Linked DNA regions of Bdellovibrio bacteriovorus. Each later gene encodes a partner of the first gene's protein in a complex. Links are inferred from orthologs where the notes say so. Each region holds a gene or a part of one and is shown on either strand. Other genes may lie near its edges. The genes, in order: dnaG and dnaB.

Evidence for each region.
Region 2: the proteins of dnaG (region 1) and dnaB are in contact, whole or in part, in a crystal structure (PDB 2R6A), measured with the Geobacillus stearothermophilus proteins. The link is inferred for Bdellovibrio bacteriovorus from one-to-one orthologs. Residues at the interface, in WP_049624496.1 of Geobacillus stearothermophilus: Lys456, Leu457, Leu458, Pro459, Ala460, Asn463, Ala464, Leu467, Leu535, Leu536, Ile537, Ala538, Gln544, Glu545, Asp548, Tyr549, His552; in WP_033016901.1 of Geobacillus stearothermophilus: Ser13, Glu15, Ala16, Gln18, Glu91, Leu92, Asp94, Ala95, Val96, Pro97, Thr98, Ala99, Ala100, Asn101, Tyr104, Tyr105, Ile108.

What each region holds. Positions count from the first base shown.
Region 1 is NZ_LUKF01000019.1:175,441-184,774, forward strand. Bases 1-2,968 are described here. They hold dnaG (DNA primase), read right to left. Parts: upstream 2,431-2,968; coding sequence 571-2,430; downstream 1-570. Other genes in these bases: rpoD (RNA polymerase sigma factor RpoD), read right to left, coding at 1-556; AZI85_RS15515 (GatB/YqeY domain-containing protein), read right to left, coding at 2,439-2,885. Outside these bases: rpsU (30S ribosomal protein S21), read right to left, coding at 3,033-3,227; AZI85_RS15525 (hypothetical protein), read left to right, coding at 3,398-4,459; AZI85_RS15530 (TerC family protein), read left to right, coding at 4,502-5,251; tRNA adenosine(34) deaminase TadA, read left to right, coding at 5,251-6,183; AZI85_RS15540 (DEAD/DEAH box helicase), read left to right, coding at 6,213-7,799; AZI85_RS15545 (hypothetical protein), read right to left, coding at 7,800-8,075; AZI85_RS15550 (protein-glutamine glutaminase family protein), read right to left, coding at 8,077-9,015; AZI85_RS15555 (M48 family metalloprotease), read left to right, coding at 9,128-9,334. UniProt on the Escherichia coli protein: RNA polymerase that catalyzes the synthesis of short RNA molecules used as primers for DNA polymerase during DNA replication.
Region 2 is NZ_LUKF01000019.1:341,249-357,161, forward strand. The notes cover bases 3,394-6,237. They hold dnaB (replicative DNA helicase), read left to right. Parts: upstream 3,394-4,029; coding sequence 4,030-5,445; downstream 5,446-6,237. Other genes in these bases: AZI85_RS16345 (radical SAM protein), read left to right, coding at 3,394-3,527; AZI85_RS16350 (helix-turn-helix domain-containing protein), read left to right, coding at 3,570-3,869; AZI85_RS16360 (SDR family oxidoreductase), read left to right, coding at 5,460-6,237. In the rest of the region: AZI85_RS16335 (hypothetical protein), read right to left, coding at 1-285; AZI85_RS16340 (DNA translocase FtsK), read right to left, coding at 360-2,741; more of AZI85_RS16345, read left to right, coding at 2,889-3,393; more of AZI85_RS16360, read left to right, coding at 6,238-6,392; AZI85_RS16365 (hypothetical protein), read left to right, coding at 6,501-6,695; AZI85_RS16370 (S1 family peptidase), read right to left, coding at 6,770-7,618; rplI (50S ribosomal protein L9), read right to left, coding at 7,815-8,258; AZI85_RS16380 (DUF2232 domain-containing protein), read right to left, coding at 8,274-9,161; rpsF (30S ribosomal protein S6), read right to left, coding at 9,177-9,629; AZI85_RS16390 (FHA domain-containing protein), read left to right, coding at 9,812-10,504; AZI85_RS16395 (alpha/beta fold hydrolase), read left to right, coding at 10,514-11,395; AZI85_RS16400 (S8 family serine peptidase), read right to left, coding at 11,471-13,114; AZI85_RS16405 (hypothetical protein), read right to left, coding at 13,325-13,573; AZI85_RS16410 (SGNH/GDSL hydrolase family protein), read right to left, coding at 13,706-14,374; AZI85_RS16415 (cysteine hydrolase family protein), read left to right, coding at 14,445-15,086; AZI85_RS16420 (succinate dehydrogenase/fumarate reductase iron-sulfur subunit), read right to left, coding at 15,185-15,913. UniProt on the Escherichia coli protein: The main replicative DNA helicase, it participates in initiation and elongation during chromosome replication. Travels ahead of the DNA replisome, separating dsDNA into templates for DNA synthesis.

The DNA.
Region 1 (9,334 bases):
CACGGAAGATCGATTTAACTTTGATACGGCCTTCATCAAGACGTTTACCAAGTTGAATGATCTCGTATGTACCTAGAGGTGACAAAAGGATCGCACGAACGATTTCACGCTCCCCTTTTTCAATACGACGGGCAATCTCAACTTCACCCTCACGAGTTAAAAGAGAGACGCTACCCATTTTACGCAAATAAAGACGAACGGGGTCGTTACCCTTTACGTCTTCGCTTTCGGCTTTTTCTTCATCATCTATTTCTTCGTCTTCAGAATCCGGGCTTTCAAGGAATGCTCCTTCGCCCTCTTCTTCTTTCGAAGTTTCAGACAAGTCTGAAATTACTACACCACCACCCTCAAGCGCGTGCATGAATGCATCGAGCACCGAAGGAGCGATAATTTCAGGCGGAAGAAGGTCGTTGATCTCTTCAATAGTCAACGCACCTTTTTCCTTTGCAAGCTTCAGAAATCGTTGAATTTCTTCTTTAATCAACGTTTCTTGTTCTTGCAGGGAAAGAACCTTTACGGGCTCTTTCTCTTGTTTGTTTGGTAGGTTCGGTTTCATCAATACCCCGCCTTTTACCCTTTATTCAGAGAGATTCGGTTTCTCTGAATATTCATAATCTGTTCCAACTTTTCCGAACTAGGTTCGTTTTTAAGATCTCGCGCCAATTGCTTTGCTTGCTCTCTTAAGAAATTTTCACGCACGCGTTTAAAGCAATCACGCAAGAGCTTCATCTCTGCCTCTTCGTCGAACCCTGGCTCGGTTTCAGCTTGTGGACCGGCTTGAAATAAATATTCAGGCTGATCGACGTAAGAGACAAGCAGACTGGTCAACTTATCAAACTTATTAAGATCTTGTCTATACACATCCGTCGCCTTTTCTAGGATCTTTTTCACTCCGTCGTGAGCGACGCTCTCAAGCAATTTTTCATTCACAAATTGATCAAAATTGGCACGACTTTTGAGTACCAATCCTAATAGCAGAAGCTCGGCTTTTGAGCCTCCTTTAAGGGAGATTTTGCCACCCTCTACTGATTGGGACACCGGTGCCGGGCCTTGAGGGTTAGTCTGTGGGCCTGGCTGCACCGTCCTAGTCATAGCCGGGCGATTTTGCGAATAAACAGGGCCACTTCCCTGTATTCCGACAGCTTGACGCAACCAGGGCAGAGTTACGCTCATTTTTTGAGCGGCCTCAGCCAAATACAGATCCCTTAAACGAAGATCAGGAATCACCTCAAACAAAGGCTTTAGCTTATCTGCTAGCTTCACTTTTTCCGAAGCGTCGCCACGATAGCCTTCCATCCAACGCGCTAAAATCATCACAAAAAGGTCGGGAGCCTTATCCAGCTCGGCCTTCAGGGCTTCAGCGCCGTACTTTTTCACGTAGTCGTCAGGGTCCATGCTGTTCGGAAGCGTCAGGCCCTTGGGATACAAATCGGCAGCCAATAAAATCGGAAGACTGCGCTCGGCAGCTTCCATCCCCGCAGAGTCCCCGTCAAACATCGCCACCACGTTTTTGGTCATGCGTTTAAGCATTTTCCCATGGTCTGGCGTCAAAGCCGTTCCCATTGTGGCAACCACGTTACGAATACCCGCTTGATACAAGGAAACTAGATCCATGTATCCCTCTACAATAAGGGCCATGTCATCACTGCGAATATAACGAGCGGTCTGAGAAAGTCCGTAAAGCACCTTTCCCTTAATAAAGACCGGCGTTTCTGGAGAATTCAGATATTTCGGTTCATTTTCTTTTTTCTCTAAATAACGTCCACCGAAAGCAATGGGCTCTCCCATCGCCGAGAAAATCGGGAACATCAAACGATCACGGAAGATATCAAAGTAGCCAGATTTATTCGTGCGAGCCTTTACTAGACGCGCTTCTTCGGCCAAGGCCATCGAGATGTTGTGAGAAGCTAAATGCTTTTCTAGCCCATCCCATTCCGCAACCGCGTAGCCAATCCCGAAAGTCTCGATGACTTCTTTAGAAAGGCCACGGCTGGCGATATATTTTTTCACCGGATGATCGTTAGGAACACGGTGAAGTTGCTCTGAAAAGTAATGAGCTGCGAGCTTATTTACTTTTAACAACAACTTCTTTTTTTCAGCGACTTGGTCTTGAGCCGCTTCGTTCTTTTCAGGAGCTGGCATCGGAATGCTAGCGCGATTGGCAAGATACTCGACCGCTTCCGGAAAGCTCATGCCCTGGTAGTCACGTAAGAATGAAAACATGTTTCCACTCTTGTGACAGCCAAAGCAGTGATAGACTTGTTTTGTCTCAGAAACAGAGAACGACGCCGTTTTTTCGACGTGATCAGGAAATGGACAGCGGCCCATAAGGCCGCTACCACTTGGTTTTAACTGAGTGTATTGAGAGATGATATCGACGAGGTTATTGGCCTCGGAAACTCTCTCGATAAAGTCTTGAGAAAATCTCATGAACCTTCTTACGCAAGTTTAGATTTGATTACTTCGCTTACTACTTTGTTATCAGCCGCACCACCAGAACGAGCGATGACTTCTTTCATCACAGGTCCCATGTCTTTCACCGTTTTCGCGCCCGTAGCTGCGATCACTTCAGTCACTAGAGCTTCGATTTGTTCACGGCTCATTTGTGCAGGCAAATAAACTTCAAGAACTTTCAACTCTGCAGATTCTTGATCTACAAGGTCTTGACGACCGGCTTGTTGAAACTGCTCGATAGATTCTTTTCTTTGCTTAACAAGTTTTTTAACCACGCCAAGAACTTCATCACCTGTGATTGGGTTCGGGCGCATGTCGATTTCACGGTTTTTGATCGCGGCTTGGAGCATACGAAGAGCTCCCAACTTAGCACTGTCTTTCGCGAGCATCGCGGCTTTGATATCCGCAGTGATTTGATCTTTGATTTCCATCGATACCTCCGAGAGTAAGACTGTTCAAAAAGGCGCAGCCGCAAGAAGTTCAATGAAGTCGGATGGGTCTTATTCAACAGTCTGTCTGTAAGAACAGAGGCGACCTTTTGGGCCGCCTCTTGAAAAACTATCTTCGCAAAAGAAGGACTAGTCGTTCCAGCCTTTTCTCGATTTTTTTACAGCGCGTTTACGAGCTGCAAGAGACTTCTTTTTAAGTCTTACTGAGGGCTTTTCAAAGTGTTCACGTTTTTTAACTTCAGAAAGAATTCCTGCTTTTTCGCAAGATTTTTTGAATTTTCTGAAAGCAGATTCAAAAGACTCACCGTCTTTGATCTTAACCATTGCCACGACAATCACCTGCCCTTCGATGTGGAAAATGAGAGATGAGTGTATAACAAAGCAGCATAAAAGGCGCAAGTCTCGGGGTCTTAACGCGATGAATTATTATTTCCCATGTGCTTTTTTATTGCGCAGCCAAGGAAAGCACGGGAAAAATTCATCGAGGGGTGTTTATGAGAAATCTTATCTGTCTGATATTACTGGGCTTATCCTTAACTCCAGCGGCCTATGCGTGGGAGGACTTTTACATCCTAAAGCCTTCGGAATTCCAGATTGAACGCACCCCTGGTCAAAGATTCACTCCCTTGAATTCAGTCAGCTGCCGAGACCGCATCAAACAAGTGATCTGTTTGGTGGATAACTCATCTTCACCAAATGGTCCTCGAAAATGCCTCAGCGGGTCCGAAAACTTCGCACCCCCCATTGAAAAGATCTACGATATTTTGCCCGAAAAGCTGCAAAAGGCTTTTTGCGGACTTGATGCTATTTTCGTTGAAAGCGATGTGGAATCTTTAGCCTATGCGGGCATTATTCGCGCGAACGAAAAAGGCGAAGTCGAAGGTTCTTTTATCGGCGTTCGTCGCACACTTTTAGAAAGAGCTTACGACGCCACTTCGGTCTTTGGCTGGAAAGAACAAAAAGCTTTCGGTATCGTGGCGCCTCCGTTTGTGCACTTACCAGACGGACCGCGAGTCGAAGTCATTCTGCCTAATACCTTGTCCGCGCTTCAATATATTTTCATTCACGAAATCGGCCATATTTTGGATTTTGCAAATTCTGCGAATGAATTTGTCTGCCCTCCGAATGAAACTTGCGACTTGAGTAAATGGGATCCGACAGAGTTTGGAAAAATGGTGCCGGCTGCAAATTCTTTTAGTTCTTTAAGTTGGAAAAACCCGATGTATCCACAGGATGCACAACGTTTTTCACTTTGGGATAAACTTTGTTTTTATGGGTGTAATGAACGCCTGACAGTTTTGGATATGGAAGGGTTCTACCAACAGCTTGGTCAGACAAACTTCGTTTCTACCTATGCCGCTGTTTCTCCTTATGAGGACTTTGCAGAGAGCTTTGCGTTTCATGTGCTTAGCCTCCAAGGTGAATGGAACTACCGGATTCAAACACCGAACATGGCTTACTCTTTAGAAAAGAAGTGGGACGTTTTGTTTTCTAAAAAATCTTGGCTTGAAGCGTTCTATCAGCGAGATCTTAAATACCCAAAAGCCACAAAGTAGTTTATAAACTCCTTTAGCTCATAAAGGAGTTTTACCACTATGATGGAAATGCTTTCGAACCCTCAAATCTGGATTGCCTTCGGTACTTTGTTCGCTTTGGAATTAGTACTAGGAATCGACAACGTTATCTTTATTTCGATTCTTGCCGGCAAACTTCCTAAAGACCAACAGCAAAAAGCGCGCATGACGGGCTTGGGGCTTGCGGTTTTGACTCGTATTTTGCTTTTGTTTTCTTTGTCTTGGATCATCGGTCTTACCGAGCCTATTTTCTCTGCCTTGGGCCAAGAGATTTCAGGTCGTGACTTGATCCTTCTTCTCGGTGGTCTATTTCTTATCGTTAAAAGTACGGCCGAAATTCATCACAAGCTTGAGGGCGTTGATGGAAGTCAGTCTAAGAATGTCGCGCACTCTTTCGGCGCGGTGATCGTTCAGATTCTTCTTTTGGATATCGTATTCTCTTTGGATTCTGTGATCACGGCCGTGGGTATGGTGAAGGAATTGTCTGTGATGATCGCGGCGGTTCTAGCTTCGACAGCGGTGATGATTTTCTCTGCGAAAAGCATCAGTGATTTCGTGGATTCTCATCCTTCATTGAAAATTTTGGCGTTGAGCTTCCTTCTGATGATCGGTTTTACTTTGATCGTTGAAGCTTTAGAAGTTCATATTCCCAAAGGATATGTCTACTTCGCGATGGCTTTCTCTGTCGGTGTTGAGATGTTGAACATTCGCATGCGTAAAGCGAGTGTGAAAGATCACGTTAAACTTCGTGAAAGAGTGGCAGAGGAAAAATAGTGTCCTCTCTCCTCCAAGAAGACTCATATTGGATGCGCAAGGCTTTAAATCTTGCGCGTAAAGCAGCGGACAAAGGAGAAGTTCCTATTGCCGCTCTTCTTGTTGGACCTGAGGGCCTGATTTCTTGGGCCATCAATACTCGTGAACGACAACAAACTCCTTTGGGCCACGCTGAACTCTTCGCCCTTCATAAAGCTTCTCAGAAAAAACAAAGCTGGCGACTGAGTGACTGCACTTTGTATGTCACCCTGGAACCTTGTGTGATGTGCGCGGGAGCAATTCAACAGGCCCGATTAAAACGCGTTGTTTATGGGGCTTCTGATCCCAAGGGCGGCGCGGTTCAAAGTCTTTATCACGTGCTGAACGATCCCCGCTTAAATCATCAAGTAGAAGTTACAAGCGGAGTTCTTGCCGAAGATTGTGCTGCTCTTCTTCAGGGTTTTTTTCAAGATCGCCGTGAAGAAAAAAAGACTGAAAAATCTGAAAAGGTCTATCGCGAACGCACTTCCGTTGTGGTGGTTCACAAAAATCAAATTCTTGGATTTCACGCGATTGATCCGACGTCAAAAGCCCCCTATTTCTTTTTACCTGGCGGCGCGATTGAACCGGGAGAAAGCATTCCTGAAGCGGCCGCTCGTGAATGCCTTGAAGAGACCGGCTATAAAGTCCGCGTGCTAGAAGAAACGGCTTTTGAAAGAAAGTATGATTTTCCGTGGAATGGGAAGATTCATGCGTGCCGAACCGTGTTTTACCTCGCTGTACTCGATCAAGAATGGACTCCGCCTCACAACGTCCAGGATGCCGATTATCACAAAGGTGTTGCATGGATGAGCACGAAAGAGGCTGCGCAGGTCTTTTCATATAACAAAGACATCCTCTGGGCCGTGCAAAAATTGCTGAAAACCGCCCAAAAGAAATCCGCCTTGCGCTGAAGGCCTTAAGGCTGTTACAACGGCCTTTCATGACAACGACAAAATTTACCGATCTTCCCTTAGTTGCCCCTCTTCAATTTGCGTTAAAAGAAGCAGGATATGAAAATCCAACACCAATTCAGTTGGCAGCCATCCCTATTCTTTTGCAAGGGAAAGACCTTTTAGGTATCGCTCAAACAGGAACTGGAAAAACAGCGGCGTTCAGTTTGCCGATTTTGCAGAATTTAGCAAAACATCATTCGCGTCCGGAAGCAAAGTGCCCACGCGCTTTGATTTTAACTCCAACTCGTGAGCTGGCGATTCAGATTCACGAAAACATCGAAGCATACAGCAAGCATTTAAAGCTTAAGCACGCGGTGATCTATGGTGGCGTGGGACAAAATCCTCAAGTTCGAGCTTTGCAAGCCGGCGTGGATATTCTTGTCGCGACTCCGGGTCGCTTGTTGGATTTATTCTCTCAAAAGTTTTTGCGTTTGGATAAAGTGGAAATCTTTGTCTTAGATGAAGCCGACCGTATGCTGGATATGGGATTCATGCAGGATATTAAACGCATTCTGCCTTTGCTTCCTAAAAAACGTCATAACTTGTTCTTCTCCGCAACAATGCCGCCAGAGATTTCTAAACTTGCTCACAGCATTTTAGTAAATCCAGAAAAAGTAGAAGTGACACCCACGTCTTCGACAGCAGAAAAAGTCGATCAAAAAGTCATGTACGTTGAGAAGAAAGACAAATTGGATCTATTGATCCATCTTCTTAACGACAACGATCTTTATAAAGTTCTGGTTTTCGTGCAAATGAAACACGGGGCAAATCGTGTCGTAGATAAACTCGTTAAAGCGAACATCACGGCTGCTGGAATTCATGGCGATAAATCTCAGAATGCGCGCCAAAGAGCTTTAGAAGATTTCCGCAACGGAGACGTTCGCGTCCTTGTTGCTACGGATATTGCCGCTCGTGGTATCGACATTGAAGGCATCACTCACGTTATCAATCTTGAAGTGCCACATATTCCTGAAAGCTATGTTCACCGTATTGGAAGAACAGCGCGCGCCGGAGCATCTGGAGCCGCGATCTCTTTCTGTACGGCAGAAGAGAAGTCTTTCATGTTTGCGATTGAAAAGGTCACTCGTCAGCCGGTTCCGGTTGTGAAGAACCAACCTTATCACTCAGAAGCCATTGAAAAAGCTCAAGTGATGAGTGCGGGTAAAGCCAAAGCCATTCTTGAAGGGCAACGCTTAGAGAACAAAGCGAAGAATCGCGCTGGCCAGAAACCGAAGCGTTCATTCGGCGGCGGCAGCGGCGGTGGTAAACCGAAAAGCTCTACTCACGGTGGTGGCAACAAGCCGCACCGACAAGATTCAGCGAAGAGCCCTGCGGCTCACGGTGAAAGCCATAAACCACACAGGCACGAGTCAGGAAAAAGCGACGCTTCTCATGGGGGAAACAAACCTCACAGAGCGGAAACCCCAAAAAGTGGAAGCTCTCATGGTGGAAGCCACAGTGGAAAACCTGCTAAGGCAACTCCGCACAAAAACAACGGACCTAGCGGTGGTGGAAAAAAATCAGAAGGTCAAAAACCGAAAAGAAGATTTTTTGGATTCGGCAGAAAGGGCTAATTAAGGCCCTTTCACGTCAATAATTTTGCGCGTGTGTTGTTCCACTGAAAACTTAACGGGCTTTTTCAGTTTCAAACTTTGTTTAAGATTATCCATAAACGGTTCGTTACCCGTCAGTTCATAAACGCTGGGATGAAGCTTAAAGGACACGCGCACTTTCTCGTTCACGTTTTCAATCTTATACACTTTATCAGTAAATGACTGCGACTTCGGCGCGGATGTCTGCGCCCATGAGATGTGAGAGATCATTAATAACGTCATCAGAATGAATTTCATCTTAAAGTCCCTTTTCGCGCTTTAACTGCTCTCGCTCATAAGCCAGCATACTTTGTTCTTCACGTCGGGCATCTAATTCCTGCTCTGCCTGCACTGTGTCCGCGGCATGCCACTTCAGACGATTCGGTTCGTTCTTCGCGGATGGCAAAGTTTCACCACGCAAGGGCCCGAGGTTAAAGCGATCGGTGATATAGGCCAAAGCTTCTTTCTTCGCTTTTGGCGTTGTCAGAAGTTTATCCGTCCACTGTTTGACAGGAACGGGCTTGTCATAAAGAGCGGGATCTAGAATATGCAACTCAATCCCCTTTTTTGTCTGAACGGCAACAACAGGGGCGACATGGTAATTCCACATGTAGTTTTCAGGATATTGGCGCTTGTCTTCGGGAATGATAAGTTCCCCTTCTAAAAACATCTTGGCGACACGGATGCCTTTTTTTTCCATTTGCTGTGCAAAAATATGAGCACGAGCGTAACAACCATTCTGAGTTGCACCGAAAGCATATCTTTCATCTTTCGCAAACTCTGAGAATATTTTTTTCGCTTCATCTTCCGTCAACACAGACACCGGAATATTCCCGGCAGCCGTTTTCGCTAAAGTCATCGTCGGATAAACGACACCTTTCGGAGCGCTTTCCTTCGGGTCACAGATCTCGGGTTTATTTAAATTATTTAAGGACTTTGAAAGTGACTGATAAAACTCGGAATAATCCGTCATCGCCGCTGATGTGCCGACTTTTTTTGAAGCGTTTTGATCCGGTAGCAGAGGTTCTTCGTAGTGACCAGCGGCACTGCATAGTTCTTCGGCCATCATGCGATCACGGGATGAAAAATCATCCGGCGCCGCTTGGACGGCTTCCTTAAACTGGCAGGCTTCTTGGGGGGTGAGGGCCCAAGAAAAGTGGAAACTAAAAAGGAATAACAATACGTACATAAAACGCATGCTTCTTTTTCGGAATTTTTACGCTCGCGCCAAAGGGGTCTGACCTGGACTTTCGCCTGTTTTCACGAAAGAAAATGTGGCTCTTCAGAGGGGCGTTTGCTTTAGTTTTTATATGAATCAAAAAGAAGCTCTATTAAAACTCGACGAAGTCTTAGATCAATGGATTAGCACCCCAATGGGAAGAAGAACTTTTTTAAGTTCTCTTCCTCTTTTGATGGCAGCATGCGCGACCGAACAACACCGTCAGCGCGAAGGAAATCTGCGTGGTGATGAAACAACTTTGACCTATGATCAAGAAAGAAACCTGACGAAGGAAGCT
Region 2 (15,913 bases), 170 kb from region 1 along the record:
AGTTTCAACTTTTTGTTTTCCAGCGAAACCAAGATCCATGTTTTGATCCATCCAGATGCCATCAGCACCGATAGAACGAACTGACATAGACATTGAACCTTTGATGAAGCCCATGTCGATGTTGTAGTTAGCGTTGTCGCCAACTTTCCAGTCCAAACCCATTGTTTGAGCTTGATCCATGATCGCTGCGTTTTGGATGTTAGCCAAAACTTCAACTGCAGTTGGAGCAGCAACAGCGTTAACTGAGAACGCAAGACCTAGAGCGGCGATAAGAGCCTTAACCATAAATTCCTCCTTGAATGGTTTTTATTGTGGTGTCTTAATCACACCGACCTAAGGAGGTAGAGTCAAGGCTCAAATTATTGTTCTCTAAAACTACTGACGAGAACTTGACGCGGCTTGCTGCCGTTCGCAGGCCCCACGACACCTTCTTTTTCGAAGATTTCAATCAGTCGCGCAGCACGTGGATAACCGAGTCTAAACTTTCTTTGAATCAAAGACGCAGAAATTTCTTTCTGTTCAGAAGCCCACGATAGAATTTCGTCGTAACGTTCATCGTATTCTTCTTCACCAAATCCGCCGCCGCCAGAATCACCAGCCTCAGCACCATCGCCACCTGAAAATCCATCCAAAGCTTTCATCGCTAATGGATCGTATTCGGGTTCGGCTTGTGCAGCCCAATGTTTCACGACGTTGCCAATTTCTTTATCTGAAAGATAAGGACCATGATGGCGAGTCGGTTTTCCCACGCCAGGAGCCTGGAACAGCATATCTCCATTCGGAAGAAGGCGTTCTGCACCTGAATCATCGATGATGATACGAGAGTCCATTTTCGATGCCACTTTCAAAGCCACGCGTCCCGGAATATTTGTTTTAATCAAACCGGTGACAACATCTTTACGAGGCGATTGAGTTGCCACGATCAAGTGGATACCGCAGGCACGCGCTTTTTGTGTCAAACGTTGAATCGGCTCTTCGATGTTCTGCTTTTCAACGATCATCAAATCCGCAAGCTCATCCACCACGATCACGATAAACGGAAGTGGTTGATAGTAGTATTGCTCAAGCTTGGCTTTTCCTTCTTCCAGCTCCAAATTGATTTTTTCATGCTCTTCAATTTCAGCTTTTGAAAGTCCACCCGTTTTTTCGTTAAAGGCTTCAATTTTACCGACACCGAATTTCGATAAAGATTTATAACGCTTTTCCATTTCGCGCACAGCCCACTTCAAAGCTGTCGCAGCCTTCTTAGGTTCCGTTACGTGAGGAAGAACCAAGTGTGGCACCGTAGAAAAAGGCGCCAAGTCGACCATCTTAGGGTCAATCAAAACCAAGCGCAGTGTTTTTGGAGAATGGCGGAACAAAAGGCCCGTGATAATAGAGCCGACAAACACCGACTTACCAGAACCCGTTGTACCCGCGATCAAAAGATGCGGCATCTTACGAAGATCCACTACCTTAGGTTCACCATCCACAGCGCGACCGACAGCCATCGGTAACGCAAGATCTTCACTCCAGAACTGATCTTCGGCGATCAAGTCTTTGTAATAAACCGTCTCGCGCTTTAAGTTCGCTGTTTCAATACCGACAACATCTGTTCCAGGGATATGACCCACCACACGTACAGATTCAGATGAAAGAGCCAAAGACAAATCATCTTCAAGCTCAGAGATCTTACTGATTTTTACATCGGCATTTGGTTTAAATTCATACATCGTAACAAGCGGTCCCGGCTTCGCATCCTGGATAGAACCTTCGATAGAGAAGTTCTTAAGCTTTTCTACCAATGAATCCGCTTTTCTTTGAATCTCGGCCTTATCAATTTTAATACGCGAAGCTGGAGGATCTTCCAAAAGCGCAAGCTTTGGCATATCCCAGTTTTCAATACGACGAGGAGGTTTTGCCTTCATGACGACTTTGCGTTTTTGCGCAAGCCTCAAGGCCGGTGTCTCCTCTTCTTCTTCTTCGATCTCTTCTTCATCTTCTTCTTCCGCAGCTTCGGCGTCGGCTTCAAGAAGTGCGTTGAGATCTTCATCTTCTTCCTCTTCATCTTTACCAACAAATTTTTTGTCAGAAAGCGGGAAGACTGTTTTAGGCTTGTCCTCTTTTGCTTCTAATTTTTTTGCTTTGGCTTTTTTCTCTTTCACGAACATGCCGGCAAAAAAGCCCGCAAGTTTATCCATGATTTTCTTTTTCTTTAAGAAAGCCATAAAGCCGCGTGGAGTTTCTGAAAGCTCCTGCAAAGATTTTTCGAAATAGAAAACAATAAGGACGGCCATCAATGAGAGCAGGATGACTTGAACGCCGATAGAATTAAAAGCGCGCATCAAAGCCTGGGAAACACCCAAGCCCAAAAGACCACCCAAATATATCTGCTCTTTGAAAACTTTTGTTGTTGGCAAGTAAAGCGACAAAAGAGCTGCGATATTCACGATCAAAAGAAGCGCCCATACAAAGCGAATGTTCTTAAGATTTAGCGATTCCCCTTGGAAACTTGCGTACGCAATACGTAGAAAGCTCGCAACAACGACCCATGCCGCCAGTCCAAACGCTTGATAAAGGCCGTCTGCAAGGAAACTTCCCACGATTCCACAGTAATTCGTGGCTTTAAGCCCTTGCCCAATAGAATTCATAGAGGGATCAAATGGATTGTAGCTGAACAAAGCCAGGGCGAGGAAAAGCCCTAAACCTAAAAAGCCGATTGCAATGACGTCCTGACGAAACTTCTTAAGAAAATGATTCATTTAAAAAATTTACGAAATTTCCCGTAGTTAGTCATTCTAACAGGCGCAACCTTGACTTAAGACTGGTGCGGTTTCGAAAAATGCCGTATACACGTATCCTTGCAACGAGCCTGACCCAGAGGGTCAACGCCAGGAGCCTGTTTAAGCATGCTAAAAATAAACGAGATTTTCTATAGTGTTCAAGGTGAAACGACGTATGTAGGACTTCCTACTGTCTTCGTGCGCCTGACGGCATGCAATCTGCGCTGCACTTATTGCGACACCAAATATTCTTATTATGAAGGTGAGTTGCAAAGCCTTGAAACAATTTTGAAAGAAATTGAATCGCACAAAACACCTTATGTCTGCATCACCGGTGGAGAACCTCTTTTGCAAAAAGAAGTTCACACTTTGATGAACACATTATGTGAGCGCGGGTACAAAGTTTCTTTGGAAACCAGCGGATCAAAAAGCATTGAGCAAGTTGATCCACGCGTAAAAATAATTTTAGACGTGAAAACTCCTGACAGCGGAGCTGCAGATTCTTTCTTGATGAACAACATCAGCTTTTCCACGCCCAGCACGGAATACAAGTTTGTTATTTGTTCTGAAAAAGATTTTGAATGGTCTGAAGAATTCTGTCGTCAACACAATTTATTTGAAAAATTTGTGGTTTTATACAGCCCATCATACGGCCAAGTGTCTGAACGCTGGTTGGCAGAAAAAATTTTGCATCAAAATTCATCTGCGAGGTTGCAATTGCAGCTGCATAAGTATATTTGGTCTCCCGAAACACGCGGAGTGTAGTCCACTCCAAAAATAAATAAGCTGAACATTCTTGGGAGTTCCATGACGCCGAACCTAAACAGTTCCGATAATCTTTTTGTCGCTAATCTTCAGTCCGTAAGCTTGGAAAAGCTTGTGAAAAGCAAACTGGAAGTTTTATTTGCTCAACAAAAAGAAGCTCAAGTTGAGTTGAATGGTTTGTACAACGTCGTTATCGAACAAGTAGAAAAGCCTCTTTTAGAGCTGGCTTTGCGCGCTTATAACGGAAATCAAGTTAAAACAGCGCAAATGCTTGGCATCAATCGCAACACACTTAAGAAGAAAATTGACAACTATAAGATTCGTGTAAAAAAACTGAACTAAGAGATTAGTTTTCGGAAAAATGCTTTGGATCCTAGTGAACCGAAGCATTTATCAGAAAACTTGTGCACCGGCGGGCCCGTTTAGAACCACCAACTTTGTAGAAGCCCCGCAATTTTTTTAGTCTTTTGTTTTAAATCTTCGTTACTCTTAGAGGGGTTCAATGAGTACACGGATTCCACCTCAGAATATTGAGGCCGAACAGTCTATTTTGGGCGGTCTCATGCTAGACCGAGAAGCTTTGGATCAAGTGGGTGATATCCTCGTGGCCGAAGACTTCTACAAGCCGTCTCACCAGAAGATTTTTAACGCCATCAAAGAACTTCACAGCAAAAATCAGCCTGTGGATATCATCACCGTGACAAACATTCTTCAGGGTGAAGGTTCCATGGAGATGGCGGGCGGACCCGAGTATCTGGTCAGCCTTTTAGATAAAACTATTTCCTCTGCAAATATCGTCACTCACGCCAAGATCGTTAAAGACAAAGCGACCTTGCGTAAGCTGATTCAAGTTAATAGCTCTCTTATTGAAAAAGCTTACGAACAAGATTTCGCTGACGTTGAATCTTTCGTGGACCAGGCCGAAAGCGAAATCTTTAAAGTCGGTGAAGCAAAAGCCGCCACGGGCCTTGTCGGCTCGATGGAAATCGTTCGCGCTTCTATCAAAAAATTGGAAGAGCTTTATAAAAACCAAGTTGAGGTCACTGGTCTTGCTACGGGCTTTAAACGCCTGGATGAAATGACAGCGGGACTTCACCCTGGAGAGATGACGATCATCGCCGCTCGTCCTTCCATGGGTAAAACAGCGTTCTCTTTGAATATCGCTCAGCACGTCGCTTTGAAACTTAAAAAGACCGTGGCCTACTTCTCCTTGGAGATGGGTAAAGAATCGATGATGATGCGTATGTTGGCGGCCGAAGCGAAAGTGGGCTTGGGTTCACTTCGTAATGGTAAAGTCAGCGATTCGGAATGGCCGCGTTTAATTCATGCAGCAAGTCTTCTTTCTGAAGCTAGTATTTTCATCGATGATACTCCGGGTGTATCGCCATTTGAAATTCGCTCTAAAGCGCGTCGTTTGAAGGCTGAACATGGATTAGATCTGATCATGATCGACTACTTGCAGTTGATGAGCATGAAACAAAAGATGTCTTCACGTGAGCAAGAGGTTGCGGAAATCTCTAAATCTTTGAAGGCCATCGCTAAAGAATTGAAAATCCCTGTCATCGCCCTTGCCCAGCTGAATCGTGGCGTGGAAGGTCGTACAGAGAAAAAACCAATGCTTTCTGACCTGCGTGAATCAGGATCGATCGAGCAAGATGCCGACGTTATCATGATGCTTTATCGTGATGACTACTACGATAAAGAAAATCCAGACAAACAAGGTCACGCCGAAGTGATCGTGGGTAAGCAGCGTAACGGTGCCACCGGTCCCGTTAAAATGCGTTTCGATGCCCAGTACAATAGATTCCGTGATGCCGAGCCGGAAGAGCGTAACATCAATCCGATGCCGCCACCGCAAGCTCCGCCTCCGATGCCAGGCGGCAGACCTAAAAACTTTGCACCCGGCGCCCCAGTTTAAGATAATGGGCTTCTATGAGGCCCTTACTTTACTTCTTTCAGCGTAAATCAAAACCTCAAGCTTTTAAGCCCGTGGTCTTAGTCACGGGTTGTTCTGCCGGCATTGGTCTGGCTTTGGCTGAGCTTCTTTACAACTGCCAAGAATATCGAGTCGTCGCGACAGCGCGCGAACACAGCCTTGAAAAAGTTCGTTCCCATTTTTTAGAAAACGATCGCTTTATGATTCGCTCTTTGGATGTCACGATCGAAGGGGATCGGGTGCGTCTTTATAACGAAATCCAAAAAACTTGGGGTGGCGTTGATATTCTTATTAACAACGCCGGGATTTCTTATCGTTCCGTGATTGAACACATGACTGAAAAAGATGAAGAACTGCAAATGGCGACCAATTACTTTGGGCCGATGGGTTTGATTCGTCTTTCGCTTCCGCATATGCGTGCCACCGGCCGCGGTAAGATCATCAATATTTCTTCCGTAAGTGGAATGTTAGCCATGCCGACAATGGCCTCGTATTCGGCTTCCAAATTCGCTTTAGAGGGTGCCAGCGAAGCCTTGTGGTATGAGATGCGCCCCTTTGGCGTTACAATCACGTTGGTGCAACCCGGGTTTATCCACAGCAACTCTTTTAAGAACGTGTATCACACGGAGTTGTCAGATCCGACCCGCAATTGGAGCGGCCCTTATTGTGATTTCTATCAGAACATGACTCCGTTTGTGGAGAAGATGATGAATATGTCCCTCACCACGCCGGAAAAAATCGCGAAGCAAGTTTTGAAAGTGATGAAGCAAGAAAATCCGCCGCTATGGATTCCAGCGACCCTGGATGCGACTCTCTTTTATTACATTCGTCGTTTATTGCCTCGACGAATTCTTTTGCCATTCCTCTATTGGAACCTGCCTAAGGCACGTACTTGGTCTAAAGAACATTCCCACCGTCGACAGAAGTGAGCTAGACCAAAGCCCAAAGCCGTTTTTTGGAATTGAGTTCTCTTTAACCTCTTGATTTAGTCAAAGCGTCTTACAAAGCGAGACCCTTGTTAAGCATGGAGGCTGATCATGGGAGAAACTTTAGCAAAGACAGTGATTGCGGCAACCGGACTGCCTCAGGATCCTGTCGAACGTGAATTCAATGCGCTGTTAGAGAAGTACGGTAAAAGCCCAGAAACGCTCACCATTGAAGAATTACGTGAGGTGATGGCTGAATACCTTCAGTTGGTTTTCCTTGAAATGCAGGACGAGCAGAGCGCTTAAAAGATATCTTCGTTAATACAAAATAAAAAAGGCTCCTCATCGGGAGCCTTTTCTTTTTAGCTTTTATCTAAAAACTATTTTCCAGAAAGCTTTTTCAAAGCGTCTTTGACGAAAGTAGATTCAGATTTCACTTTTGTGTAAACGCTGACTAGAGAGCAGTCATCTTTACCGTCTTTACCAGCACCACGGCTTGTAACACCCCAAACATATTGAGTGCCGTTCACTTCAAGGAATGCAGGGCCGCCAGAGTCACCGTGGCAAGCGCCTTTACCTTGAGTTTGATCAAGAAGGATTTCGTGTTTTCCGAAGTCTTCAACGATTTCAACGTCAACTTTGCGAAGCTTATTATCGCTTTTTGTATTCACGCCATCAGTTTCGATCAAACCGTAACCAGCTAAAGTCACTTTTTTACCTGCTGTTAAAAGAGTCTCGTCATCCAAGAACTTCGCCAGTTGGTAACCAGGAGCCATCGCGCCAGAGAATTTAACAAGAGCTAAATCGTGAGCGTCTTCACCTTGTTCGCCAGTTTTACCGTATTCAGTGTGAATAACGTGATCAACAACAAGGCGGATATCGCCTCTTTCCATATTATTAAGGTCTGTATTGAAGATCACATAAAGAGCGACCTCTTTATATTCAGCGCCTACTTCAGGAACGCAGTGACCAGCAGTCAAAACAACGTTTGAAGTCAGCAAAGAACCTGTACAGATGAATTGGCCTTCTTGACCATCTTGAGTGACTACAGACGCCACTAGAGCCACTGTAGATTTTGCAATAGCGTCTTTAGAATCAACGGGAACGCCACCAATTATAGATGTGCTGTCAGCGCCTAGTTGAACAGAGTTCTGTTTCGCAGGAGAGCAGGCAATCAAAGATCCCAAAAGACCTGTAACTAGAGCTGCTTTAAAAACTGTGGATTTCATAGTGACCCCCCAAAGTGAGGGCCGTTAAACACCCAAAATGGAACCAGTGCAATACAATTTTTCAAATATTTAAGATAACAAAGTCTTATAGTAGAAGTGCGTCATTTTTAAGCAGATGAAATGACTATAAAAAAAGGGATCTCTTTTGACGGAGATCCCTTTTAAGAACTTTCGATTTATCGAAACTTTCTCGTTATTACGCTCTTTCTACAGAGATCTGGATTTTAGCTTCCATACCTTCTGCGTAGCGAACAACTGCCTTGTGTTGACCCAATACTTTGATTGGCTCTTCAAGGAGAATGTCACGACGGTCTACTGAGTGACCCATTTTTTGCAATTCTTTAGAGATATCTGTTGTAGTAACAGTACCGAAAAGTTTGTCAGTCTCACCAGCAGCCAATTTGAATGTTACAGTTGTGCCGTTGATTTTGTTCAAAAGCTCTTGGCGTTCTGCCAATGCTTTTTTCTTTTTAGCTTCAGCTACACGTTTCAAGTGTTCGTACTCTTTTACGCGTTTTTCAGTAGCTTCCGCCGCCAATTTACGTGGGAACAAGAAGTTTCTTGCGAAACCTTCAGAAACGTTCACCAACTCACCAACACGACCTACATCTTTAACGTCTTTTTGAAGAATAACTTTCATGTGATCTCCATTTTGTTAGTTGCTTTCAGCAGGCTTCACTTTGTTCAAGCGAGCTCTGAAATCAACCCAGTAATCGATCAAGCCAACTACGCTCAAAACAAGCAATAACTGACCGACCAAAATTATGTACGTCAGAACTCTCATGAAAACACCGGCTTTCATCGAATTCAGAAATACCTCCAACACTGCCAGCCCCTGAAAGAAATAAAGAACGATAACAACGTTCACAATATTCACTGCGAGGATGGAAGTGGCCTTACCGCCAAAACTCACCATTGTCAGAAGGAAGGCAGTCATCGCAACCCAAATCATAAAATCCGGGACACGATATTCTAACAACTTGAGCTGAGAGGCAATTTTCTCACGGGGCAAATTGAGCCATGAAAAAACCCTTCTCTCAAATATGAGTCCCACACCCAACGTTATAATTAAAAGAATAACGATGGCTGAAGGAACCTGCTGCACCAGAATCGCCGGATCTAATTTCACCGCGGGATTCATTTTCTGAACCTGAGCGGAAAACTGCTCCATTAATTTTTGGACTTCAGCATACGTGTTGATTCCGTTCTTTTGAAGTGCTCCAAAAAGTCCCAAGCCAGCGGCTGCAGAACCGATTGCGACACTCGCAAGTCCAGAGATCCACCACCCAACACCCTTTTGCTCTAACTCCATGTAGGCCCCTAAAGTCATCCAAACAGAGCCAAGGAAAAGCGCTAGAGGTTGTGCGTTCAGGAGCCACGCTGCTCCCGTTGCCACTAGTCCCAAAATCCAAAAGGCGAGGGGACCGTAGGCTTTGCGTAGTACACGAAGAAGAGGCGCGCCCATAACCACAGTCAACATCGACAACAAAATCGAGAGAGATGAAATTGTGATGAATTTCTGTGGCGTCGCGGTCTTCTTCATGGATTACGCTCTTAATTATTCGCCTTTATCGAAACGTTCTGCTTTTGCAGCTGCGAAGGCAGCTTTACGAGCAGCGGCTTTTGCTTCACGCTCTTTTTCGCGAGCAGCAGATTCAGAAAGACCTTTTTTGAAGCCTTCCATGAACTTAGCCAAAGAAACACGCTCGTCTAGACGAGTGTGCATAAAGCGAAGAACTTTGTCGTTGATACGCATAGTTCTTTCAAGCTCAGCGATAGCTTGAGTATCTGCTTCGAACGTAGAGTGGAAGTAGATAGCTTTTTTTGTTTTGCCGATTGGAGTTGCTAGGTTTCTTTTACCCCAAGTTTCCAAAGAGTTGATTGAACCTTTGAAAGATTCGATCGTAGCTTTGTTCTTTTTGAACAAATCTTTTTGCTCTTCAAGAGTTGCATCTGGGTGCATAAGAACCACAACTTCGTATGGCTTTTTCGCAGATTTAGTAGTTTCCATGAACTATATCCTTTCGGGTTGGTCTACACTCTGACTTCGTCAGAGTAAGATTTTTGCCCCCACCATAGTGAGCGGGAGCAAGGATGACTTTTTTAAAATGTTTAGAGGGTTTAGCACGGCTTAGGACCAAGCACAAGGATTAGGCATTTGAATAGTGAATAAACCGGTCCTAGAATACTTAAATGGTCACTTTTATTGAGATTCTTGATGGCCCCAACGAAGGTTCCCGCTTCAAGGTTGAAGACGGAATCACCCTGGGTCGATCCAAGGCCGACATCATTATCAAAGACCCCAAAGTTTCGGGGACCCACGCCCAGATCTCTATCGACGGGAAGGGGCAGTTTGTTTTGATGGACTTGGATTCGTCGAACGGGATCCACATTAGTGGCCGCCGTGTAAAAAAAGTGGCGTTATTACCAGGGGTTATCTTCGAGGTCGGTCGCACCCAGTTTAAAGTCATTTCGGTCGAAGAAGAGATCGCGATCGACTTCAGCCGCCTTGTGACTTGGCGCAATATTTTAAAGGACAAGCTGTCAGAGGTCACTCCACCCGAGCCCTCAGAGCAAAGCCTCGCATTGCAAAGATTTAGCCCTGCGTTAAAGCTGACGTTCACCCAAGGCATTCAGACCGATGAGGAAATTATTTTAGGCTACGGGCCCCGCAAGGCCGGTTCAGAGTCCCTGGATATTGAACTGCATGATGAAGACGCCCCGAAAGAGGCCTTCGAACTCCATCCCGGTCCAGGCATGGTGCAATTAAAAATCAAAGCTCCAGGTCGTGTGACTCTTAACAATAAGTCCATAGATGCCGAAATGCTTAAAGATGGCGACTTGATTTCTTTTGGAAACACGCTCATTAAAGTGACGTACTTGTAGAGAGGCTTCATGTTAACTACACCCAAAACCACCGGCAGCTTTGAAAGCTTCGACGGCACTCCGATTTATTACGAAGTGCGCGGGGAGGGTGAGCCTTTAATTCTGATCTACGGCATTGCCTGCATCATGAATCACTGGCACCACCAAATCGAATATTTTTCTCACAAATACAAAGTCATCACGTTTGATCTTCGTGGGCATCAAAAAAGCAATCCAGTAACCGACATGAGTCAGTTGACGATGGAGGCTTTAGCCAAAGATGTTTTTGCCCTGATGAAGCATTTAGAGATTAAGCAGGCGCACTTCGCAGGCCACAGTTTCGGTGTTCCCATCATGCTTAAGGCTTACGACGAGAAACCGGAAGCTTTTTTATCGATGATTTTCATCAATGGCTTTGCTCGCAATCCAATTAAAGGCATGTTCGGTCTTGATGTCATCGAGCCGTTTTTCTATTTCGTAAAAGAACAATACGAGAAGCAACCGTACGTGTGGAATACTCTGTGGAAATTGGCTGTTGATAATCCGATGTCCGTGTATATCGCGGCACTTGCGGGTGGATTCAATTTGCGCGTCAGTCACATCAAGGATATCGAAGTGTATCTTAGAGGTGTTGCAAGACTGAACCTTGAAGTCTTTATCACTCTGTTTGAAGAGCTGATGGAGTATAACGGCGAATCGGTTTTGGAAAATATCAAAGTGCCTGCGCTCATCATCTCTGGCGAAAAGGATATGGTGACACCCTTGCGCTTCCAATATCATTTTAAAGAGACGATTAAACATTCCGAGTTCGTGCTAGTACCTTATGGTTCACACTGCACACAGCTGGATTTTCCTGATTATACAAATTTAAAAATGGAAAAATTTTTGAAAGACGTTTCTTCGAAGAAATAAGTTTTTTGAATTTTTCATCACAAATAAAAAAGCCACCTCGAAAGGTGGCTTTTTAGTTTTTCTGTTACTTCAAGACTATCTGTAAGCCGCTTTCGTGATATCAAATCCGTAGCGTTGAACAGAGTCATCAGATGTGAAAACGATTTTTACGTATTCGCCATCAATAGTTGTCGAGAATGAGTCGTCATTTTTACCGCTCATATCCGCAACCTTCTTGCCATTCGCATCGAAGAATTCCACTTTGTCATAATCTCTTTCAGTGTCGAACTTAGAGAAGTACAAAGCGATTTGTTTTGCGCCTGGAACACGAACTTCAAACTCTTCTTTCGTTTTTTCTTTGTATGGATGAGCTGAAGAAATATTCACGGGAACTGTTTGCCAGTTGATCGGATCATTTGGATCTGGAGCAGGCAATGTATTCGTCAACATTGCATACGCATTCACCATACCACCTTTGGATTTACCACGAAGACCTGCGATTGGTTTAGAAGTCGCGATAATTCTTTCTTTCATTTCAAGCGCTGTCAGGTTGGGCTCGTTAGAAGCCAATAGAACCGCCATACCAGAAACGTGTGGAGTCGCCATTGAAGTACCAGACCATGAATCGTATTTTCCACCAGTGATAGAAGATACGATATTCACACCCGGAGCACCTACGTGAACTTTTGTTTTACCGTAGTTAGAGAATGAAGCGATTTGTCCTCTGTTATCAACTGCCGCTACTGAAAGTACGTTTGGTACATCGTAAGTCGCAGGATAAGTAGGGCTTGCATCGTTGTTGTTTGATTCGTTACCAGCAGCTGCTACAAATAGCGCGCCCGCAGCGTTCGATCTTTCGATGGCTTGCTTCAAAGTTTCAGAGTAGCCACCGCCACCCCAAGAGTTTGACATGATTTTCGCACCCATTTTAGTTGCGTAGTCGATACCTTTAAGAGCGCCATCAAGGGAACCTGAACCACTTGCAGAAAGGAACTTGATACCCATGATACGAACGTTCCAAGCTACACCCACGATACCTTTACCGTCATCGCCTGTACCACCAATAGTACCAGAGCAGTGTGAACCGTGACCGTGATCATCTAGTGGATTGCCCGTTGGAGCATTGGCATTTACGAAGTTTGCACCGTGGATATCATCAACGATACCGTTTCCGTCATCGTCAACTCCCGGCTTACCATTCGCTTCAGCTTCGTTCGTCCACATGTTGCCAACTAGATCCGGGTGATTGTAGTCAACACCTGTATCGATAACCGCAACAACGACGTCTTTAGAGCCTGTTGTGATATCCCATGCTTGTTCCGCACCGATATCCACGCCTGCGATACCTGCGCGGCGTTCAGAATCTTGTTGTCCGCTATTTTTCAAGCCCCACAACTGACCCAACATAGGATCATTTGGAGTTTTGTTAATACGGTAGATGTAGTTTGGTTCTACGATGTCTACGATTGGATTTTCAGAAAGGGATTTTACTACGTTTGATTGAATCTCAAACACCGGGCGTTTGATAACGACAATGTTTTGTCCCGGAATAGTGTCTTTAACATAGGACCCAAGTTGCGCGCTAAGAACATTGATCGAAGATTTCGCGGAAACAGAGTCTTTCAATTTAACAATGTACTCGCCTGGAACTGATTCTGCAGGTGCAGCAAACGCATTAGCACCAATAAGTAGTAAGCCTACCATGGCCGCTTTAGAGGCTCTTTCCATAAGCCTTTTCATAATCCCCTCCTTCATTGGGTGATTTTCAAACGAACGAACGAGGAAAAATTTTCCCTGAACGTGCCCAGTTCCAAAATGGTACCAATGTGAAGGTGAGCTGGTTATTAAATTTTGTAGAGGAGAATTACTTGAGGCCAATTCTTAGCACTAGGTCGTGTTTTTCTCGACGAAGGCCGAGAAATTTTCTAGCCATTCTTCTATCAGACGAGACTAAGACACGGCCTTTTTTCCGGACGTTGGTCGCGTTTCTTGCTCGATAAAATCAAAACTCAACTGTTGTGGAGATTTGAGTGTCGCGATTTTCTGTGGGTTTGCAGCGATCTCTTTTTTCTCTGACGGAGTTGTAACATTCACTCCATACGAAGCTTTCATAAGGTGTTTGATAAATGCTTCTTTGACACTGTCTGGAGCATCTTTGTTGAAACCTAACTCTTGCATCAAAACATCAATCTTCTTCATAAGCCAATCCTTGGTCTAGTTTCGGAAGTTTGTTGCGTTAGCTTTAGAAGAATTCAAAAAAGATGTGACGTCGAAGATGTCTCTGTATGAGACGACTTTCGATGCAGAGTTTAAAGGTTAAAATTTATAATATTATTTTACACCGGCAGGATTTTTAGCACCGGATTTGCTTGTGCTGGCTTCGATTTCGCGAATTCTATCAGCAACGCCACGCGCCCATTTTGCACCGTTTTTAGAATCAAAGTGCAGTCCATCCGAAGTCGTTTTGATATCATTTTCACCGATACCGATTTCAGTGGTGCTGTCGATCACCTGACAACGAGGAGCTGCTTCGCTCCTGATGATTTCAATGACTCGAGTCAATCGCATATTTGATTTAAAATAGGGCTTTGAATTCGCTTTGTCTGTCCACGTGGGCGTGACCCAATAGCACTTGCCGTTGAATTTATTTTTATTCAATGTTTCGGTGATTTGCTTTACTTGCGCTATCACAGTTTTGTCTGATTGCGCATTCGGTGTTTTATAATCAGCAAAATTATCACCCAGCTCAATGATGACTCTTTGGGGTTTTTCTTCTTCTAAAAGATCCGACAATAAAGGTGCTGTGGCCTTCGTGCCGCCAGACACGGTTTTTTGCTTCTCATTTTTTCGATCAGCAAAACCGAAACTTAAAGTGCGCTTTGCCTCAGAAGGATCCGTAAATGAACGAGCCGTACCGCCGGCAAGCCCCACGGTGCGCACATTTTCCTGAGCAACCTCGTTGAAATATTTATGAAGATGTTCGCCAAAAGGTCCGACCACATGTGAATCACCTATGATAAGCGTTCCTGCTAGTGTGGGTGAGGAAAAGAACAGACAAGAAATTAATATAATGAACATCTTCATGCTTTTAGGATGCCGCCGATTAAAAAGAAACACAAGAGAACGTCTTGCTGTATTAAAGATCATATCGGTGTATCGTAAGAACATGATGGACTTTAAAAATATAGATACAAGTCGGGCGGCCTTATTGATGATGCATTTTCAAGCGGATGTATTTGCCGCATTGGCGGGACATTTGCCGCCAGATATGCTTGATCGCGCCAACGCCCTGATTAAAGCGTGGCGCACGACAGGACGTCCTGTGATCTTTGCTAACTTTGCACTGGGTCCTCATTACGAGTCGGTGACTGAAAAGAACATGCTGACAATGAATATTCAAAAGATGGGATTGTTTCGCGAGCCCACTCCTGTCGCCGGGCTTGATGTAAAGCCAAACGATGGGCATTACGCTTGTCCACGAGCGAGTGTCTTTCATTCTACAAAGTTGGATCAGGATCTGCGAGCTCAAGGAATTGATACACTAGTCATGGCAGGCATCGCGAGTAGTGGAGTGCTTTTCTCCAGCGTAGCTTGGGCCAGCGATGCTGATTACCGTCTCTATCTTGTGCAAGATTGTTGTTACGATCCAGACACGCTAGCTCACGAGGCGTTGTTCCGAACGAGCTTTGCTACTCGGACAACTATTATTTAAGTCGTTTCATTTTTCTGTGGAGATCCTCAACGCGTCTTTACCTAAAACAAAAAAAGGGAGTCTTGTGACTCCCTTTTTTTATAGTTTTTAATTAATAACTAGCCTGCGCCGCCATCACTGTGTTTTTCACGCTTCGTCGCGTTTGCCACAAGGAATTCACGATTCATGCGAGAGATATTTGTCAATTGGATGTCCTTAGGACAAGCCGCCTCACATGCTCCCGTCGTTGTACAAGCGCCGAAACCTTCCGCATCCATTGCAGCGACCATGCGAATCGCACGCTCTTTTCTTTCAACCTGACCTTGCGGAAGCAAAGCCATGTGAGAAATTTTTGCTGAAGTGAATAGTGCGGCTGAAGCGTTCTTACAAGCTGCTACACAAGCTCCGCATTGGATGCAAGTCGCAGAAGACATAGCCTCATCAGCGTCTGCTTTCGGAACTAAGATAGCGTTCGCATCAACTGCATTGCCCGCATTCTGACTAATGTAACCACCTGCAGAGATAATTCTATCCATCGCAGAACGATTCACCATCAAGTCTTTAATAACTGGGAAAGCTTGTGCACGGAAAGGTTCGATCGTTAAAGTCGCGCCGTCCGTGAAATTTCTCATGTGCAGTTGGCACACAGTTGTTGATTTCATTGGACCGTGAGCTTCACCGTCGATCACAAAACCACACGCGCCACAGATACCTTCACGGCAGTCGTGGTCAAACGCGATAGGTTCGTCACCTTTACCTACAAGCTCTTCATTCACAGCATCCAGCATCTCAAGGAAAGAAGCGTCTTCGGACACATTCTTAGCTTGCAGATCCACGAAGCCACCTTG